Regions from separate parts of the Stenotrophomonas sp. Marseille-Q5258 genome, predicted to be linked through region 2. Evidence: riboswitches for the same ligand, from Rfam matches in the RefSeq annotation. Region 2 holds a riboswitch; the other holds the start of a gene.
What was found. A riboswitch is a leader RNA that binds a small molecule or an ion and turns the genes downstream of it on or off. The one in region 2 is predicted to bind cobalamin.
Positions count from the first base shown of each region.

Region 1 (5,095 bases), on a different contig from region 2:
GAGATGTCGCGGGCGATGGTCACCCGCTACCTGGCCGAGGTGGAGCGCTGGCTGGGCGCCCGCCTGCTGCACCGGACCACGCGCCGGATCAGCCTCACCGCGCCGGGCGAAGCCGCGTTGCTGCGCTTCCGGCAGATGCTGGCGATCGGCGAGGAACTGCACGGCGAACTGGCCAACGACAATCCAGAACCGCATGGCCTGATCCGGGTCACGGCCAGTGTCTCGTTCGGGCAGATCCACCTGGCAGCGGCGGTGGCGGACTTCGTGAAGCGGCATCCGTTGACGCGGGTCGAACTGCTGCTGGTGGACCGCGTGGTGAACCTGGTCGAGGAACGCGTGGATATCGCCGTGCGCATCTCGCGCGCGATCGATCCGGCGCTGATCGCGCGGCGCCTGGCGCCGTGCCGCTCGGTGCTGTGCGCGGCACCGTCGTACCTGGCCGAACGCGGCGCGCCGACGACTGCCGACGCGCTGGCCTCGCACAACTGTCTTACCCACCACTACGTCGGCAAGAGCGTGTGGCACCTGAAGCGCGACGGCCGTGCGATTGCCGTGGCCGTGGGTGGCAACATCAGCGCCAACGAGGCGTCGCTGCTGCTGGAAGCGGTGCGCGCCGGCGCCGGCATCGCGATGCTGCCCACCTACCAGATCGGCCCGCTGCTGCGCAGCGGCGAACTGATCGAGGTACTGCCGGACTACGAGGTGGAGGGCCTGGGCATCCACGCGGTGTATGCGTCGCGGCGGCAGTTGCCCACGATCATGCGCAGCTTCCTGGATTTCCTCGTGGAGCGCTTCTCCAGCCCGGCGTTTCTGTCGCGGATCTGAGCGCAGGACGCCGCGTACAATGGCGTTCCCACGTCGTTGAAGTGAGCCGCGCCTTGTCCTGTCCGTATCCGTTGGTGGTGTTCGATCTGGATGGCACGCTGGTCGACAGCGCGGCCGATATCGCCGAAGCGCTGAACCGCACGCTCGAAGACTGGCAGTTGCCGCGGGTTCCCGAGGCCACGGTGCTCACCTGGATCGGCGACGGCGTGCGCCGGCTGGTGGAGCAGGCGTTCACCGCGGCGGGCAGTGATGCCGATCTGGACGCGGTCATGCCCGGCTTCATGCGCCACTACGAGGCCTGCCTGCTGCGCAGCCCGCGTCTGTTCGAGGGTGTTGAAGCGGCGCTGCAGGCGCTGCGCGAGCGCAACGTGACGCTGGCGATCTGCACCAACAAGCCGTCAGCGTTGGTGGCGCCTCTGCTGCGGCATTTCGGCCTGCAGGATCTGTTCGCGCTGGTGCTCGGCGGCGATTCGCTGGCCGAGCGCAAGCCCAGCGGCGTGCCGTTGCGGCATATCGCCGCCCACTTCGGGCTGGCACCGCAGGCGGCGCTGATGGTGGGCGATTCGATCACCGATTACCGTGCTGCCGTGGATGCGGGCATGCCGGTGGCGCTGGTGCGTTACGGCTATCCGCGCGGGCTGGACCTGGAGACGGTCGAGGCGGTAGCGGTGGTGGATGATCTGCGCGATCTGCCGGGGGTGTCCGCGCGCGGGTGAGGGAGGCGCCGACCCACGGTCGGCACCCACCGGATGCCTGTCTGCACCCCTGCGTGCGGGACGGCGGCGATGCCGCCATCCCGGTGCCTCAGTTCGGCTGGTAGCGCACGCTCAGGCGGTACTCGCGGCCGGGCTGGTTGTACCAGGCCACCGTTTCGTAGTCGCGGTCGAACAGATTGCTCACCCGGCCAAGCACCGACCAGTCGCGGCTGATTGCGTACTCCAGACGCAGGTCGACGGTGCCATAGCCGCCCAGGCGCACGGTGTTGGCGGCATCGTCATAGCGCTTGCCCGCCCCATTGGCGGTAATGCCGGCGCGGAAGTCGCCGAAGCGGCGGTCGATGTCCAGGCGCGCGGTGTTCTGCGCGCGGCGCGCCAGCCAGTTGTCGAACTGCGCGCTGCCGTCGGTGCGGTTGCGCGGATCGGTGTGGCTGAGCTGGGCGCTGATATCGACGCCGGCCACGGTGATGGCACCGGTCAACTCGGCGCCGCGGATGCGCGCCTTCTCCACCTGCGACATCATGAAGGTGGTGGCGTCGTAGGTGATCAGGTCGTCAATGCGGGTCTCATACACATCCAGGCCCCATCGCCAGCCATCGCCCTGCTGGGCAATGCCGAGGTTGGCGCTCCGGGAGGTTTCCGGGTCCAGCGTCGGCACGCCGCTCCACGGGTCGTACAGGTCGCTGAAAGTCGGTGCCTTGAACGCGGTGCCGTAACTGGCGTTGAGGCGGAAGCCGCCATCCAGTTCCATGCCCCAGCCGAGGCTGCCGGTGGTGTGGTTGCCGAACTGCTCGTTGTCGTCGTTGCGCACGTTGGCCTGCAGGTGGTGCGCGCCGAAGCGGCCCTGGTACTGCACGAACACGCCGGTGTTGTCGCGGCTGTCGACACCGTAGCCGGCGCTGCTGCCGTCCAGGTTGTCCTGGCTCCAGTCCACGCCTGCGCTGAGCAGCTGGCCTTCGGCCACGCCGATGTCAGCCTGTACCGACGCGGTGTCACGGTGGGTCTGCGCCGCGCCCAGCCAGGTGCTGCCGTTGTAGTTCTGCGACTCGTTGTCAGCCCGGCCGGCACTGACGGTCAGGTTGAAGTGCGCGCCCGGGGTGTAGCGCACCTTGCCGCCCAGCACCTGCTGCAGCGTTTCCGAATAGTTGTAGTAACCGTCGTAGTGGTTCTCGCCTTCGGCGCGCAGCGCGGTGCCTTCCACGTGCCAGGCATCGCCCAGCGCGTAGCCGCCACGCAGGCTCATCGACAGATTGCGGTAGCCGTCGCGGTCGGGCTCGTCGGCGCCGCAGCCGGCGAACGTGATCGGGTTGCCGCGGCAGGCATTGATGCCGTCGGTGTGCTGGTAGGCGATGTCGGTGCCGAACCAGCCGCGCTCGCCGCTGCCACCGAAGCCGCCACTGGCCTCGCGCAGGCCGTTGCTGCCGGCGCCCAGCTGCAGGTGCGGGGCGAACTGGCCGGCGTTGCGGCGGGTGAATATCTGGATCACGCCACCGATCGCATCAGCGCCGTACAGGCTGGACTGCGGGCCGCGCACGATTTCCACGCGTTCGATCTGCGCCAGTGGCAGGTCCTGGAGCATGGCCAGGCCGAGATCGCCGGTGTTGATGCGCACGCCGTCCACCAGCACCAGGGTGTGGGCCGAGTTGGTGCCGCGGAGGAACAGCGAGCTCTGCTTGCCCAGGCCGCCGCTGTTGTTGAGGTTGATGCCGGCACGGCCGCGCAGCAGGTCCTGCAGCGACGGCGCCTGGCTGCGCTCGATCTCCGCGCGGTCGATCACCTGCGCAGGCGAGATGCTGTCCTGCAGGGCGATCGGCGTGCGCGTGGCGGTGACCAGGACCTGGTCCAGTGCGGTTGCCTCATCCTGGGCGGCCGCCATCAGCGGCAATGTCGACAGCACGGCCAGGGAGAGAATTCGGGTTTGCAGCTTCATCGTGGACTCCGGGTGCCGCGCACGCCCGCGCGGCAAAGGGTGGGGAAGGTCGCGACACGTCGCGATCCGTCGTCTCCCAGGCCGGTCTCCGGACTTGCGGGTGGATGGCAGCCCCATCCCACCAGGCGCCTTCCCATGCCGAAGCACAGTGGCGTACTGCCTGGTGTCTCCACGCTTACCGTTGCGGGGGCAGTGCCGGAGTGGCGGACAGGCATTGCCTGACGCGTCACCGGCTTCCCGTTTCAACCTGCCGGCATACGCCGCAGGTCACCTGAAAGTGGGCGAAGTCTAAGCCATCGGCCCGGGCCGATGGGACGCAGCGGTTAGAATGCGCCTCGTCTTTTCGATGTGATCCTCATGACCCCACTGTGGTTGCAGCACCCATGCGCGGACGCCCGTGCGTACCGCCGGCCCACCGCAGCGCCGGGTACAGGGGGCATGGCGTGATCTTCGACCTGATCCGCCACGCCAGCACCGGCCGCGACAACCACCTGGATGGCCGCACCGATCCGCCGCTGGACGCGGACAGCACCGTGGCCCTGTGCGAGCGCTACGCGTCGCTGTCCTGGCAGCGCGTGCTGAGCTCACCACGCACGCGTGCAATGGGCACCGCCGACGCACTGGCCGTGCCGCGCGGGCTGCACGTGGAGGCGCACGAGGAGTGGGAAGAACTCGACTTCGGCGACTGGGACGGGGCGGCACTGGACGCCTTGCCGATGGAGGCCGTGTCGGCCTTCCACCTGGACCCGCACGCCAATCCACCGCCGCATGGCGAAAGCTGGGGACACTTCGAGCGCCGCATCGCGCGTGGCCTGCACCGCCTGCTGGATGATCCGGAGCCGGTTCCCACCGTTGTCGTCAGCCACGGCGGGCCGTTGCGGATGGTGCTGTCGCAGGTGTGTGGCCTGCCACTGGCGATGTGCTGGGCATTGCGCATCGATCACGGCACGCGGCTGCAGCTGCGCGTGGAGCGCGACGAGGATCGCCTGTGGGGCGAGCTGCTGGAACTGCAGCAACCCTAGCGGTCGTCCTCGTCATCCTGCGGCTCGGGCGTGCGGTCGTAGACCGGCCCGGACGCTGGTGGCGCCTTCTTCAACGGGTTGTCGGCGATGATCGCGTCGTAGGCGGCAACCAGTTCAATCCGCCGCGCCTCCGGCAGTTCCTGCCAATGGCAGTCCTGCAGCGCGCCTTCCAGCGAGTACAGCAGGTTGAGGCTGGGCTTGAAGCCGGCGCGCTTGACCTTCACGAACGCGCCCACCGCACCGGCGGCGATCAGATCCTCCGGGGTGCGCAGCCCGACCTGACGCAGCCAGGCTGCGCTTTTGGGGCCGATGTTGCGCAGTTTGGCACTCATCCCAGCGCCTCGACGAACACCGCGGCGATCGCTTCCAGACCGGCCTGGTCCTCGGCGTCGAAGCGGGCCAGCGACGGGCTGTCCAGGTCGAACACGCCGATCAGCGTGTCGCCCTTGAGCAGCGGCACCACCAGTTCCGAGCGCGAGGCCGAATCGCACGCGATGTGGCCGGGGAAGGCATCCACGTCCTCGATCCGCTGGGTGCGTCGCTGCGAGGCGGCCGCGCCGCACACGCCCTTGTCCAGCGGGATGCGCACGCAGGCCGGCAGG
Region 1 covers NZ_CAMPPN010000008.1:135,624-140,718, reverse strand. The annotation lists gene OC534_RS06595 (LysR family transcriptional regulator) at 1-825, shown strand, start outside; gene gph (phosphoglycolate phosphatase) at 879-1,541, shown strand; gene btuB (TonB-dependent vitamin B12 receptor) at 1,630-3,471, opposite strand; cobalamin riboswitch at 3,533-3,761, opposite strand; gene OC534_RS06580 (histidine phosphatase family protein) at 3,915-4,493, shown strand; gene OC534_RS06575 (TfoX/Sxy family protein) at 4,490-4,825, opposite strand; gene OC534_RS06570 (GAF domain-containing protein) at 4,822-5,095, opposite strand, start outside.
Region 1: another riboswitch for cobalamin. It lies ahead of btuB (TonB-dependent vitamin B12 receptor); the one in region 2 lies ahead of metE (5-methyltetrahydropteroyltriglutamate--homocysteine S-methyltransferase).

Region 2 (5,095 bases):
TCCACCTCGGCGCGCTGGGCGGCATCGAGCACCCCGAGCACGTATTCACCGGCCAGGATGTCCGCGCCGGGTGGTTCGGCGTCATGAGGCATATCGTGGAGATCGCGGACGTTCATCGTTCCAGGCACACCCGTAGTTGGCCCAGCCCACGGCGGATCCAGCTTTTCACCGATCCCAGCGGCGCACCGATCCGGCGCGCCAGTTCGTCATAGCTCGCCCCATCCAGGAAGGCCAGCCGGATCAGCGAACGCCGGCGAGGCTCCAGCGTGTCCAGGCAATCGTCCAGGCGCTCGCGATCGGAGGCGTGCTCGGCCGCCTGCGCCGGCTGCGGCGCGAAATCGGGAATCTCTTCGGCCACCGACAGATCGTCCAGCGGGCGCGGCGGTGCGGCGCGCAGGCGATCGATGGCGCGGTTGCGGGCCAGCGTGGAGAGCCAGGTCATGGCTGAGGCCTTGGCGCGGTCAAACTGCGCGGCCTTGTGCCACATCGTGACGAAGGCGTCCTGCAGCACGTCCTCGGCATCGCCGCGGTCGCGCAATATGTGCAGGCAGATCGCGAAGAGACGGCCGGAGGCCAACTGGTAAACCGATTCAAACGCCTGGCGGTCGCCGGTGGCGACCTGGACGAGCAGCTCATCGAGGCGCCGCGAGGCACCGGTATCGGCAGTGTCCAGCTCGGGCATCGCAGGCTCAATGTCGTCGGGGGAACAGCCGGCATCGTCGTCGCTGCGCGCCTGCCGCGCAAGGGGGCACTCATCCGGCACATGCGGACACCAGCGGTTGCTGCCGCGCGGAGGCCAGCTCGGCCAGCGTTGCCGCGACCGGCGCCTCGGCAAACTCGACGCGCACCTGGGGGTAGCGCCCGTGTTCATCACGCACGTTGCCGGTGCCGGAGAACTGCAGGAGGCGGGGTGTGGCGCGCGCGTAGATCAGGGTCACCGCCGGCACGGCGAAGCCGAACCAGGCATCCAGGCGCATCTGCAGCTGCTCGGCCGGCTGGCCCTGCCAGGTGACCGCACCGCTGCGCTGCAGCTTCAATGGCACCAGCCGCTGGCGGCTGGGCAGCAGGAACTGGAAAGCCACGCTGCGCCCGCCCTGGAGGGCGTCCCAGTGCTTGAGCACGGCCGCGTCGAACCCGGCATCGACCACCGCGTCGGACGGAATCGCGATGGTACGGCTCACGCGTTCGGCCTGCGCGTCCTCACGCACGTACACGGTGCGGGCGGTGGCGCTGCCCTGCAGGCCTTCCTGGTAGCCGTTGCGCGCATCTTCGAACGCGAAGTCCGGGGTCTGCGCACTGCCCTGCGGGGTCATCCATTTGCGCGCGAAGGCGCGTCCGTCCGCGCAGCGGTACAGCACCAGCCGCGAGCGCGCCTCGGGCGGGCCCTGCAGCCAATGGGTCTCGCGGTACAGCAGGCGCCCGCCGGCGGGCGCGTAGGCACGGCCTTCCTGGCGCTGCACCTGCTGGGCAGCGGCTGGCAGCGCCGGGATCAGCACCAGCAGCAGCGAGGGAAGAAGGGTTCGGCGCATGTCCGGCTCCGCAGGGGGGGTCATCGGGAGATACGCAGGCAACGGCGTCATGGATGCAGTGGCTGGCGCGCCTGCCCCACTCCCGAAGCACGTTCTGGCTGGACCGGCAGATGCCCCGTGACGCGACCCAGGACGAACCGGCCCCCCTTGACCACCGCGCCCCTTCGGCCTACCTTGTGCTCGCCGAAGGTATCCATCTCTTCATGCAGATGAAGGGATGGGTTTAAACGGGAATCCGGTGAAGGCGCCTTGCGCGCCCATTCCGGAGCTGCCCCGCAGCGGTGAATGGAAACGAATCCTGCCAACAGCACTGGGCATCCGCCTGGGAAGCGGCAGGTACTAGGAGGGCGTGCGCGCCCGTGTCCATCAGCCCGAATACCGGCCCCGGCCGGGGAACACGACCGTTCCCCGATTCGACCTGGAACGTCCGCGGGGAGGTTGCCGGGGCCTGCCGCCATGCCGCCAGCATGGCGCCGCCCCCGTGCGTCCGCTTCGCGGCATCCGGTTCGCCCGCGGGGGCGAAGGTCGCTGGCGGGGCGGGCACGGCAGCAATGGCGTGGACGGCGCGCGGTTCCTTCGTTCCTCAATGCCCCTACGCAATGAGGACACGTTCCAATGACTACCGTTACCAACCTGGGTTTTCCGCGCATCGGCGCCAAGCGCGAGCTCAAGCGCGCGCTGGAGGCGTACTGGTCCGGCGAGAGCAGCGCGCAATCGCTGCAGGACACCGCCCGCGCGCTGCGCGCCCGCCATTGGCAGCTGCAGCGCGAGGCCGGGGTGGACGTACCGCCGAGCAACGACTTCAGCCTCTACGACCAGGTGCTTGATGCCGCGTTCCTGTTCGACGCGATTCCGGCGCGCTACCGCGCGCTGGCCGATGCCGACCCGCTGGCCGGCTACTTCGCCCTGGCCCGTGGCGTGCAGCGCGATGGCCACGACCTGCACGCGCTTGAAATGACCAAGTGGTTCGACACCAACTACCACTACCTGGTGCCCGAGCTGCAGGCTGGACAGGGCTTCGCACTACGCGGCGACAAGCCGTTGGCCGAGTATCGCGAAGCCCGCGCGCTGGGCATCCAGACGCGGCCGGTACTGCTGGGCCCGGTGAGCTTCCTGCTGCTGTCCAAGACCGTGGATGGCAGCCCGGCGCTGGATCTGCTGGACGCGCTGCTGCCGGTCTACGTCGAGCTGCTTGGCGCCCTGAAGGACGCCGGCGCCGAGTGGGTGCAGCTGGACGAGCCGCTGCTGGTGCAGGATCTGGACGAGACGGCACGCGCCGCCTACGTGCATGCCTACGCCACGCTGGCCACCGCGCCGCGCCCGAAGGTGCTGCTGGCCACCTACTTCGGCGCGCTGGACGACAACCTCCCGCTGGCGGCCTCTTTGCCCGTCGATGGCCTGCACGTGGACCTGGTGCGCGCACCGGAACAGCTGGATGCGGTGATCAAGGCACTCCCGGCCGGCCGCGTGCTGTCAGCTGGCCTGGTCAACGGCCGCAACATCTGGCGTACCCATCTGGACAACGCGCTGGTGCTGGCGCGCTACGCGCATGGCCACCTGGGCGACCGGCTGTGGCTGTCCCCGTCGTGCTCGCTGCTGCACAGCCCGGTGGACCTCGCGCTGGAAACCAGGCTCGACGATGAGCTGCGCGGCTGGCTGGCCTTCGCACGACAGAAGCTGCAGGAGCTGCGCCTGCTCGCCGACGCCATCGATGGCGCCGCGCATGCCGAGGCCGGGCTGGCCGAGGCACGGGCCCGCATCGAGTCGCGCCGGCAGTCGCCGCGCGTGCACAAGCCGGCCGTCGCCGCGCGTCTGGCCGCGCTGACCCCGGCCGATGCGCAGCGCCACAGCCGCTACCCGCAACGTCACCTGGCGCAGGCGGCCGCCCTCAAGCTGCCGCGCTTCCCCACCACCACCATCGGGTCGTTCCCACAGACCCTGGAGGTGCGTGAAGCGCGTGCGCGCAACAAGACCGGCAAGCTCTCCGATGCCGACTACGATGCCTTCCTCGCCACCCAGACCGAACACTGCGTGCGCGTGCAGGAGCAGATCGGGCTGGACGTGCTGGTGCACGGCGAGTTCGAGCGCAACGACATGGTCGAGTACTTCGGCGAGCAGCTCGATGGTTTCGCGTTCACCAGGAGCGGGTGGGTGCAGAGCTACGGTTCGCGCTGCGTGAAACCGCCGGTGATCTACGGCGATGTGACCCGTCCCCAGCCGATGACGGTGCGCTGGTCGCAGTACGCGCAGTCGCTCACCGACCGGCCGATGAAAGGCATGCTGACCGGCCCGGTGACGGTGCTGCAGTGGTCGTTCGTGCGCGATGACCAGTCGCGTGCCGCGACCTGCCGGCAGATCGCGCTGGCCCTGCGCGATGAGGTGCTGGACCTGGAAGCGGCCGGCATCGGTGTGATCCAGATCGACGAACCGGCCATCCGCGAGGGCTTGCCGCTGCGTCGCGCGCAGTGGCGCGAGTACCTGGACTGGGCGGTGGAAGCGTTCCGGATCAGCGCCAGCGGCGTGCGCGACGCGACGCAGATCCACACCCACATGTGCTACTCCGAGTTCAACGACATCATCCATTCGGTCGCCGCAATGGATGCCGACGTGATCTCCATCGAGACCTCGCGGTCGCGCATGGAGCTGCTGGATGCGTTCGTCCGCTTCCAGTACCCCAACGAGATCGGTCCGGGCGTGTACGACATCCATTCGCCGCGCGTGCCGGACAAGGAGGAGATGCTCGCGCTGCTGCGCAAGGCCGCCGAGGTCCTGCGTCCGGAGCAGATCTGGGTCAACCCGGACTGCGGGCTCAAGACACGCGGCTGGAAGGAAACCCGCGCCGCCCTCGACGCACTGGTGGCCGCAGCGCGCCAGCTGCGCGAGGAAAGCGCCGACGCCAACGCCGCCTGACCCACCGCCACGCCTGGCCCCAAAGACCGCGCCGCCGCCGTTGCCGGCGGTGCGGTCGACGAGACATCGCATGACACTGCCTCACACCCCCCCGATCGACCGCCCCACTCTCACCCTGCCGGGTGGCCACACCAGGCTGCTGCTGCATTCGTGCTGCGCCCCGTGCTCCGGCGAAGTCATGGAGGCGATCACCGCCTCGGGCATCGATTACACGATCTTCTTCTACAACCCCAACATCCACCCGGTGAAGGAGTACGAACTGCGCAAGCAGGAGAACATCCGCTTTGCCGAGAAACACGGCGTGCCGTTCGTCGATGCCGACTACGACACCGACAACTGGTTTTCACGCGCACGCGGCATGGAGAACGAGCCCGAGCGCGGCATCCGCTGCACGATGTGTTTCGACATGCGCTTTGTGCGCACGGCGCTGTACGCGCACGAACACGGCTTCCAGGTGATCAGCAGTTCGCTGGGCATCTCGCGCTGGAAGGACATGAACCAGATCAACGACTGTGGCCACCGCGCCGCCGCGCACTACCCGGGTATCCAGTACTGGGATTACAACTGGCGCAAGGGCGGTGGCGCCGCGCGCATGATCGAGATCAGCAAGCGCGAGCAGTTCTACCAGCAGGAGTACTGTGGCTGCGTGTACTCGC
Region 2 covers NZ_CAMPPN010000012.1:122,332-127,426, forward strand. The annotation lists gene OC534_RS10050 (anti-sigma factor) at 1-92, opposite strand, end outside; gene OC534_RS10055 (sigma-70 family RNA polymerase sigma factor) at 113-682, opposite strand; gene OC534_RS10060 (hypothetical protein) at 753-1,529, opposite strand; cobalamin riboswitch at 1,700-1,931, shown strand; gene metE (5-methyltetrahydropteroyltriglutamate--homocysteine S-methyltransferase) at 2,145-4,439, shown strand; gene OC534_RS10070 (epoxyqueuosine reductase QueH) at 4,510-5,095, shown strand, end outside.